DNA from 2 places in the Pectobacterium parmentieri genome. Region 1 is predicted to be linked to the other one. Evidence: riboswitches for the same ligand, from Rfam matches in the RefSeq annotation. Region 1 holds a riboswitch; the other holds the start of a gene.
The links. Region 1 has a riboswitch for thiamine pyrophosphate ahead of thiC (phosphomethylpyrimidine synthase ThiC). Riboswitches for the same ligand answer to the same signal wherever they lie in the genome.
Positions count from the first base shown of each region.

Region 2: it holds a riboswitch for thiamine pyrophosphate, as region 1 does, so the genes downstream of both, thiM (hydroxyethylthiazole kinase) here and thiC (phosphomethylpyrimidine synthase ThiC) in region 1, are expected to answer to the same signal.

Region 1 is NZ_CP015749.1:3,806,035-3,811,006, reverse strand. Features, by position in the region: gene A8F97_RS17300 (HesA/MoeB/ThiF family protein) at 1-303, opposite strand, end outside; gene thiE (thiamine phosphate synthase) at 305-946, opposite strand; gene thiC (phosphomethylpyrimidine synthase ThiC) at 943-2,883, opposite strand; TPP riboswitch at 2,997-3,134, opposite strand; gene A8F97_RS17285 (Rsd/AlgQ family anti-sigma factor) at 3,257-3,718, opposite strand; gene nudC (NAD(+) diphosphatase) at 3,827-4,609, shown strand; gene hemE (uroporphyrinogen decarboxylase) at 4,726-4,972, shown strand, end outside.
Region 2 is NZ_CP015749.1:2,726,237-2,731,208, forward strand. Features, by position in the region: gene yegS (lipid kinase YegS) at 1-150, shown strand, start outside; gene psiE (phosphate-starvation-inducible protein PsiE) at 164-571, opposite strand; gene thiD (bifunctional hydroxymethylpyrimidine kinase/phosphomethylpyrimidine kinase) at 788-1,591, opposite strand; gene thiM (hydroxyethylthiazole kinase) at 1,588-2,382, opposite strand; TPP riboswitch at 2,420-2,516, opposite strand; partial or broken gene A8F97_RS24910 (transposase) at 2,813-2,932, shown strand; gene A8F97_RS12385 (hypothetical protein) at 3,390-4,319, opposite strand; gene A8F97_RS12390 (hypothetical protein) at 4,316-4,933, opposite strand.

The DNA of each region.
Region 1 (4,972 bases):
CTGACGCTGTGCCAACACCGCTTTGGGCTTGTCAGTGTCGCTGGTGCGATACAGAATCTGGCGTTGCAGGTTGCTGATATGCAGCGAGTCATCGTCAGCAAGTAGCAGCGTGCCGACCCCTGCTGCGGCCAGATAGAGCGACGCGGGGGAACCCAGTCCACCGAGCCCTACCAGCAGAACGCGGGCGGCTTTGAGTTTCTCCTGACCTTCCGGGCCAATATCTTCCAGCATCAGTTGGCGGCTGTAGCGCATGAACTCGCTATCGCTCAGTCCCGCAGGCGTTGGATGGGGATTCGTTACCATGTCATGCCTCCCGTCCTTCAACTATCCTGAGCAGCGTCGCGGTTGCTTGCCGCCAGTCTGCTGCCTGCGTAATGGCGCTGACGACGGCAATGCTGCCGACGCCCGTCGCCAGCACAGCAGGCACTTTGTCGATGCTGATACCGCCAATCGCCACGGTGGGAAAACGGTCTTGTAGATCGGAGATGTGTCGGGTCAGTTCGGCTAACCCTTGCGGTGCGGAAGGCATGTCTTTGGTTTGCGTGGGGAAAATATGCCCCAGTGCGATGTAGGACGGATTTATCGCCACCGCACGTGCCAGTTCACGATCGTCGTGTGTGGAGACGCCTAAGCGCAGGCCTGCTTGTTTAATCGCAGCCAGATCGGCGGTATCCAGATCTTCCTGGCCCAGATGTACGCCGTACGCCTGATGTTTTACGGCCAATTTCCAATAGTCATTAATGAAGAGCTGCGCCTGATAACGCCGACCCAAGGCGATCGCTTGGATCACATCGGCTTCGGCTTGTTCATCTGACCGATCTTTGATTCTTAGCTGGATCGTTTTAACCCCGACACCAAGCAGACGTTCGACCCACTCCACGCTATCGACAACGGGATAGAGCCCCAGCCGTTGTGCCGTCGGGGCAAAAGGCATTAAATCCGTCATTGGTTTTCCTCGGCTGGCAGGCTGGTGGCGCTGTGATAAAGCTCGCTGCCGCGAGAGCGGAATTCCTGTGACATCTGTGCCATTCCGACTTCAATCGGTTTGGCTTCCGCTTCCTGTTTCGCGGCGTAATCGCGTACTTCCTGTGAGATTTTCATCGAGCAGAATTTAGGGCCGCACATGGAACAGAAATGGGCGACTTTGCCAGATTCCTGCGGCAGCGTTTCATCGTGGTAGGCCCGTGCCGTTTGGGGATCGAGCGCCAGATTAAACTGATCTTCCCAGCGGAATTCGAAGCGGGCTTTCGACATAGCGTTATCACGGATTTGCGCCCCGGGATGACCTTTCGCCAAGTCGGCGGCGTGGGCGGCGATCTTGTAGGTAATCAGTCCCTGTTTGACATCTTCTTTGTTCGGCAAACCGAGATGCTCTTTCGGCGTCACGTAGCAGAGCATTGCACAGCCGAACCAGCCGATCATGGCGGCACCGATACCAGAGGTAAAGTGATCGTAACCCGGTGCGATATCGGTGGTCAGCGGGCCGAGCGTATAGAATGGTGCTTCGTGGCAGTGCTCCAACTCTTCGGTCATGTTGCGGCGGATCATCTGCATCGGAACGTGGCCGGGGCCTTCGATCATCACCTGTACGTCGTATTCCCAGGCGATTTTGGTTAGCTCTCCCAGCGTATGCAGCTCGGCGAACTGAGCTTCGTCGTTGGCATCCTGAATGGAGCCTGGGCGTAACCCGTCACCCAGCGACAGCGCGACGTCATAAGCGGCGCAGATTTCACAAATTTCACGGAAGTGTTCGTACAGGAAGCTCTCTTTGTGATGCGACAGACACCACTTCGCCATGATGGAACCCCCGCGTGAGACGATGCCAGTCAGGCGTTTGGCCGTCAGCGGTACGTAGCGCAGCAGTACGCCCGCGTGGATAGTGAAATAGTCCACTCCTTGCTCAGCCTGCTCCAGCAGCGTATCGCGGAACATTTCCCAGTTCAGGTTTTCTGCCATGCCATTCACTTTTTCCAGTGCCTGATAGATCGGCACCGTCCCAATGGGCACCGGGCTGTTGCGCAGGATCCACTCGCGGGTTTCGTGAATATAGCGGCCAGTTGAGAGGTCCATCACTGTATCCGCACCCCAGCGGGTAGACCAGACCAGCTTTTCCACCTCTTCTTCGATGGAGGATGTCACCGCGGAATTACCGATATTGGCGTTCACCTTCACCAGAAAATTGCGCCCGATAATCATCGGCTCCGACTCGGGGTGGTTGATGTTTGAAGGAATAATGGCGCGCCCGGCGGCCACTTCCTGACGGACAAACTCCGGCGTGATGTTTTCCGGCAGGAGGGCACCGAAACTTTGCCCAGGATGCTGCTGGCGCAGCACTTCACCGCGAATGCGTTCGCGTCCCATATTTTCGCGAATGGCGATAAATTCCATTTCCGGGGTAATTATCCCCTGCCGTGCATAGTGAAGCTGGGTGACGCGTTTGCCCGCTTTGGCACGTAAAGGCCGTGGCAAATGCTCGAAGCGCAGATGATCCAGACCCGCATCTGCCAGACGTTGCTGGGTAAAATCGGAGCTAACGCCGGATAACGCTTCGGTGTCGTGACGCTCTGCAATCCAGTTGGCGCGTAGCTTCGCTAACCCAACGCGGACATCGGGTTGGGCTGCGGGATCGCCATACGGCCCTGACGTATCGTAAACCGGGATCGGCTCATTAGGTTCGTATTGGGGATTGTCTTTGCCGCCGCCGAGTAGCGTCGGGCTGAGCTGAATTTCACGCATCGGTACGGCGATGTCGTCGCGCGAGCCTGCAAGGTAAATGCGTTGGGAATTGGGAAAGGCGGTTCCCTGTAAGGTTTCAATAAACTGTTGGGCGGCGGCGCGTTGCTCACGGCGGCCTGATTTGGACAGCACTGGTTCTGTAGACATAGCAAGTTCCTGTAAGACGTAAAGGGAAGATTGCTTGTCTGGAGCCGGAGGGAGTAATAATGATATTGAGCATCAGAGCAGGTATATAGAAATACGCAGCCGTGAGCTTAATGAAGTGCATTACTCTTGTTCCCTTCGCAGGTATTAACCCGATCAGGTTCCGCGGATCCCGAATTAACGGTCTCAGCCTGTGCACTTATAGGTTCCGTAAAAACGAAACACAAGCACGCTAGGCACTCCGACAAGATTTGCCCGTCTGTTAGACGGGTCAATAAAACCCCTACACTGTATGACGGCAAAACGCGGATGTCAAAGCGTGCCGCTTTTGCCTGTACAGCGTGTGATGATGTTCTTAAATAACGACAAATGACGACTAGTTATCGTAAACCTGCGTAATCATGTTGTCTTCTAACGTAAAACGCTCTTCTAATGCTTCGCCGACGCTGGAAAGTGCCTGCTGGAATTCAAGACAGTTATCATCATCGATAGCGGCTGCCAGATGGCTATCGTAAAACGTCATGATTTGCTGTGTATTGTTTTGCAGGGCGAGGTCGAGTTGTGTGGAAAGCGCTAATACTTGTTCGCTGTGGGTCGCTGCTTCATGCAGCATCTTTTCGTATAAATGAAAGTGGCCGGTAGAAAGATAGTCCACCAGATTCTGGCAAAAATGATCCAATGCTTCTTCATCCAAAAGAGAAAGCGCTTCCTTGTTCGGCTTGATGCCAACCAGATGATAGTAAGCCACCAGAAGCTGCTTACGCGCTTGTAGCCATTGGTCGATTAACGCATTATTGCCACCAACGTATTCAGTCAGACTTTGTAGCTGGTTTAGCATTGTTGACTCCGTGAACGGTAAGAAATAACTGAAATCCCAGTTATAAAACTTATGTAATCACTCTGAATGTAAAATGCCAGTGAAGTGGCAATGGAGCAATAAAAAGATATGGAACAGACGCTAAAAGGTGATGAAACCGGCTGGTGGATAGTTAGCGATGCGATACAAATTTGGCTTCCCCAAGGGGAATTGCCACGCGGAACGGCTATAGAGTGGTCGTTGCAAGGGAAAGTGGCTCGCCAGATTGGCGAATGGCAAGGGCAGCCTGCCTGGCTGGTGTGCCAGGGGCGGGATACGGGTATGGCGTCCGTTCGCCAATTGCTCGATCAAGACGTGGGCTTATTCCAACTGGCGGGGCGAGGCGTGCAGTTGGCTGAATTCTATCGCTCCCATCGTTTTTGCGGTTACTGTGGCCATGAAATGGTGCAGAGCAAAACGGAGTTGGCGTGCTTATGCGGCCACTGCAAAGAACGTTATTATCCGCAGATCGCCCCCTGCATCATTGTCGCGATTCGCCGTGGCAAGGAGATTTTGCTGGCGCAGCACAATCGGCATCGCGGAAACATGTACACCGTGCTGGCTGGATTTGTAGAAGTGGGCGAAACGCTAGAACAGACGGTCGTGCGTGAGGTGATGGAAGAGAGCCAAATTCAGATAAAAAACCTGCGTTATGTAAGTTCGCAGCCTTGGCCATTCCCTCATTCACTGATGATGGCGTTTGTGGCGGATTATGCGGGGGGAGAAATCAAGCACGATCCGAAAGAGCTGCGTGACGCGGGTTGGTTCCGCTATGACCAACTCCCACAGTTGCCTCCGCTGGGCACCGTGGCCCGTCGACTTATCGAGGATACCGTGGTGTTGTGCCGCGCTTATCACGAGAACGAAGGCTGACGTGGTACTATTTGCGCCATTAATGTATTGGTTTCATAACACGTTCGTTTTATAACGCATCCGCTTCATCACATCTATCTGGTGTAGAACCGCCGTGAGGCTGAAAGGAAGAGAACATGACCGACCTGAAAAACGATCGCTATTTGCGGGCGTTATTGCGCCAACCTGTTGATGTCACCCCTGTGTGGATGATGCGTCAGGCGGGGCGTTATCTACCGGAATATAAGGCAACGCGTGCGCAGGCGGGTGATTTTATGTCACTGTGCAAAAATGCAGAGTTGGCATGTGAAGTCACGCTACAACCTTTACGGCGTTATGCGCTGGATGCGGCGATCCTGTTTTCCGACATTCTCACTATCCCTG
Region 2 (4,972 bases), 1.1 Mb from region 1:
GCGACCCTGCCCTGGCTGGAGATCACCGCACCAGACGATATGACGTTTAATCTGGACGGCGAGCCGCTCACCGCCAAATGTTTCCGCATCGAGGTGCTTCCCGCAGCGATCTACTGTCGGTTGCCGCCTCAGTGTTCGCTGTTGGAATAACGACGCGTTCTGATTATTCCCGCTTCAGGCGATTACTGTTTGCCAGGTATAACGTCACCACCAGCAGCAGGATCGCCGCTGAATACACCAGCGTATCCGATGGACTTTTGTGATCGACAATAATCAGGCGAATGATGGCCGTGATGCCGATGTAGATAAAATAGCGCAGTGGGAAGTGATAGCCGGACTGAAAATACTTCACGATTAGAGCAATAAATTCAAAATAGAGAAAATAAATCACAATGCCTTCTATCAACTGATAGGAGGAATCTTTCTCGCTGGAGATCAACAGCACCTTCGCCAAATGAAACGTTTCTTTGACTAAAAAAATCACCAAAATGGTTGCCAGCGCCAGCAGACCGATATTGAGTATCGTCTGAAGCGCCTTGGCAGCCATTGCACTACGAGCAGAACCTGCCATATGTTATCCCCACATCCTATTTCACATTAACACCAAGATTTCACAGCAAAGTAACCGGACACACCCGTACTGTCACGCCGAAATACGCTTAATTTAGTTTGAAATTACTGACAAAGATGTCGCACAAAGTACAAGTCGATTTACTTATCCCCGTCATACTTCAAGCGGCGTGCGCGTTGACTTCACGCCACTCGAATTATTTAGGGTACGCAATATTTACCACCAGCGATGGAAGTGATGAACGGGGCCGATCCCGTGCCCGACCTCCAGCGTGTCGGCCTGCTGTAGCGCCTGCTGTAAATAGTCCTTAGCGACCTTAACCGTCTCTCCCCAGCTATCGTGACGCGGTCGCAGCGCCGCCAGCGCGGCAGACAACGTACAGCCCGTACCATGCGTGTGACGCGTATCCACGCGCGGCGAACTAAAGCGCTGCGGGTCGGCCTGTCGGCTGAACAGCCAGTCTGGGCTTTCCGCTTCACTGAGGTGACCACCTTTCATTAACACCGCCTGACAGCCCATCGCCAGCAGTGCTTCCCCCTGTTCACGCATGTCCAGTTCATTGGTGGCAGGTGACGTATTCAGCAATGCGGCGGCTTCTGGCAGGTTGGGCGTAATCAAGGAAACCAGCGGCAACAGCTCACGGCGGATCGACTCCACCGCTTCAGGCGCGAGCAGCGGATCGCCGCTTTTCGCCAGCATCACGGTGTCTAGCACCACAAAAGGAACCGTGTAATGACGCAGACGCTCGGCAACCGTTTCAACAATATCGGCCTGCGCCAGCATCCCAATCTTGGCGCTGTCGATACGCACATCGCTCAACACGGAATCTAACTGCGCTGCGACAAAATCCGGCTCAATTCGGTAGACAGACTGCACGCCGCGTGTGTTCTGCGCCACTAGCGCGGTAATGACCGAGGTGCCATAAGCCCCCAGGGCTGAAAACGCTTTTAAATCCGCCTGAATCCCCGCACCGCCACTCGGATCGGTACCCGCAATCGTCAACGCATTGATACGTTTCATGCCAGATCCTCCGCACGCAAGGTATAGAGTCGATCAAGGAAGTTGGGAATAAAACTCCCCGTACCTTGCGACGCCAAGGCCGCCTGTTGCCCTACTAATGCCATGACATAGCACGCCGCCGCCACGTGGGATAAGCGATCACCTTCCAGAGAAGCAAATCCCGCAACCACCGCCGACAGCGCGCAGCCCGTACCGACCACGCGTGTCATCATGCTATCGCCGCCGGCTACCGCCATATCGCGCTCACCGTCCGTGACATAATCCACTGCTCCGGTCACGGCCACAATCGTCCCCACCTGCCGGGCCAATTCGCGCGCAGCAGGGAGAGCCACCAGCGAATCATCGGTGCTATCCACGCCCCTCCCCTGCGCGGCCAACCCAGCAAGCGCCATGATTTCGGACGCATTGCCGCGAATCGCCGCCGGTTTCCACGTCAGCAATTCCTGGCAAAATTCAGTACGGAAAGTTAAACCACCTACGGCAACGGGATCGAGCACCCACGGCGTACCCGCCTGATACGCGCTGCTTACGGCTGCACGCATCGCCTCGGCACGCGTGCGTTCCAACGTACCAACATTAATCAGTAACGCATCTGCCATCACGCTGAACTGCGCGGCTTCATCAGGATCGACCACCATAGCGGGCGAAGCATTCAACGCCAACAACACATTAGCAGTAAAAGATTGCACTACATCGTTGGTCAAACAGTGTACCAGCGGTGAAGCAGAACGAAATTGAGTGAGTGAGGTTGCTGCCTGAGCGGCAGAAAAGTCGGTGGGTTGCGTGTTCATAGGTCTCCCAACCGGCGTGGAAGAAAGCGGTAACCGGTGGGGAATACCGTGACTTCCCTACGCTGGCATTATCCAGATCAGGTGGTACGGGTATTTCTCAGCCTTCACAAAGAAGGGCACCCCGAGTCATTTACTACGCTTCGCAGCATAAGTAAGTGACCCCCGTAAAGCAAGCGCCAGTTCGTCCCGTTCCACCACCGATAAAAATGAAAAACTACAGTCCGCGCTGACATAGAGAAAAACGCCATCCCCCTTTAGATTGGTTAATCAACCCCATACTGAGGATCAGAGATGGGATGGTCGACGCCGAGATTGATCCGGTAATCAATACAATTTGGCTAAGCAGATAAGTTAACAAAACGGGGATACACTCCGGCTGGAAAATATTCCGGGTATCGGTCCGCTACGTGCATCAATCCTGACTGTCGCATTGAATGAAGGCACCGATTTTCATAATGGACGATACTTTGCCAGTTATTTGGTCCTGGTTTCGAAGGAGCACAATAGCGGCGGAAAAGTCAGGCTTCTCGGGATAACAAAACGTGGAGACGGTTATCTACGTGGGCTGCTTATCCATGGATCCCGCTCAGTGGTTTACCGGGTAATGAACCGCCGGGAAGATCGAAGCGGCAGTCTCCAGCGATGGCTGAAAGGTATCATTGTCCGCAGCGGCGTGAATAAAGCCGTAGTCGCGCTGGCGAACTAAAATGCCCGGGTGGCTTGGGCTCCGGTAAACCAGAGAACGGATTATATAGCTAAGTAATCAATTGATTTATAAGAAGTCCGAAGCGTTGATGAACTGGCAGGTAGAACCGATTCTCTGTAAACCTGACAAATAACTCGGCCACAGCAGGCCCTTGCGATAATCAGGCCAGGGATTACGGATGTTCATCGAGGCTCACGAAGCCGAATATATGTGCGTGACGACTTTGTCAGAAAAAAACTGTCCGTGCTTGCATCGGCGAGGTGTCCATATAGCTATTTAGCTTTCACTTACCAACTCTATATTACTTGAATAGATCCTTAACAAATGAAATCTTCGGGTTGATAGCGATTAACTTATCAAGCAACGGATAAAACCATTCGGGTGCTTTCCATTGGTTAAAATCAGGATGATGGTTGATCGCCATCGGTGTTTTAAGTAACGGATGATCAATGTCAGGGGTACTTAAGCCATGTTTGGCACGGAAATTTTTAATGGCCTGATATTCGAATGGCCAGAGGAATTGATGATCTTCTGATATTTCATAACCTAATAAAGGAGACTCATTTTCTACAAGTTCTGAACGTGCAGACCATTTCAAGTGATTATCACAAAGAGCGGTGAGCCAGTCCGTTAATACTTTTCCATCCTTTGAATAAAGGGCTTCTCGGACAAAATTACTATAAAATTTATCAAAGGGTATCTCCATTGAATCCCAATCAATAGTCTGTTTTTTCTCACTGGCCAACATTTCAACGGCTAGTATTCCAAGTTTTTGTACTTCTAATTCACCCAATTTTCCCGGAGTCATGGCTTTTAACCCATCAAGAATGAAGGGGTAGCAATGTTCTGCAATATCATTTCTATGACAAGCTAAAAAAGACAGTATGGCACTACCTTGTTTAGAGAGAGGAATCTTGAAATTATCAACATGCTCAGGATATGACGCATACTCACAGAATATGCCCATTGACTCAAAAGCGATAAAATCACACAACATTTGGTTGTCGATTTTGTTTTTGAATGTCAATTGCCAAGAGTAATAATAAATATGTCTTAGAGAGACATAACTGAAAAGAAAACTGGCTCTAAAAAACAACTCATGAGGATTATTCTCTAACTCCTCCAAATATATCTCATAAGAATCACCCAATAAATCAAGGTATCTTTTTACATCCATTTCGGCACTATTCTCATTATAATAGTAATTGCTGATATCATCATAACGACTCATGGCTTTATGCTTCCATTATTTATTAATTGTGAGTGACTCATTATATCTATACCAAAGGATTTTTTAACGATCTCTTTACTTCCAAACCATAAGGTTGCCTGCTGTAAACCTTCGGGGTTAACGGTATTTTTTATGGCCTTGTACTTATCATTTATCCCTTGCCCAATAACAAACCCTAGAGGATTTTTTTCATTAGCTTTTAAAGCATTTTCTATTGTTGTTATCACATAATCAATCCCCTTTTTCTGCTTAACTGACAGTTCCCCTTCATATTGTCCCAATGGCGGAACATCTTTAGAATGCATCGCCGTGGTTTTTACCTCAAATATTGCCCAGAAATGTGGAGGCGGTGGAGAAGGATTGACGACCTTGGCAATTATATCCAGCCCGTTTTTTGTACGACTATGCTGTAAGTGAGTGACCGAACCAGCTACCACATTCAGATGAAGAAGGGGTGTTTCTGCCGTGGCGTCTTTCTTATACACGTGAAAGCGGGCTGAACCGCCAGACAGTTTTTTGACAATATTAGCTTCACCAATTGCCCCAATAAACTGGGAAATCTTCAGTGCCAGCATTTCGTCAAAAAATTTATTCTTTAGCAAGAAACTTGCCATAGCAGTTTTGCATATTGATATAATGCTATATAATTTAAG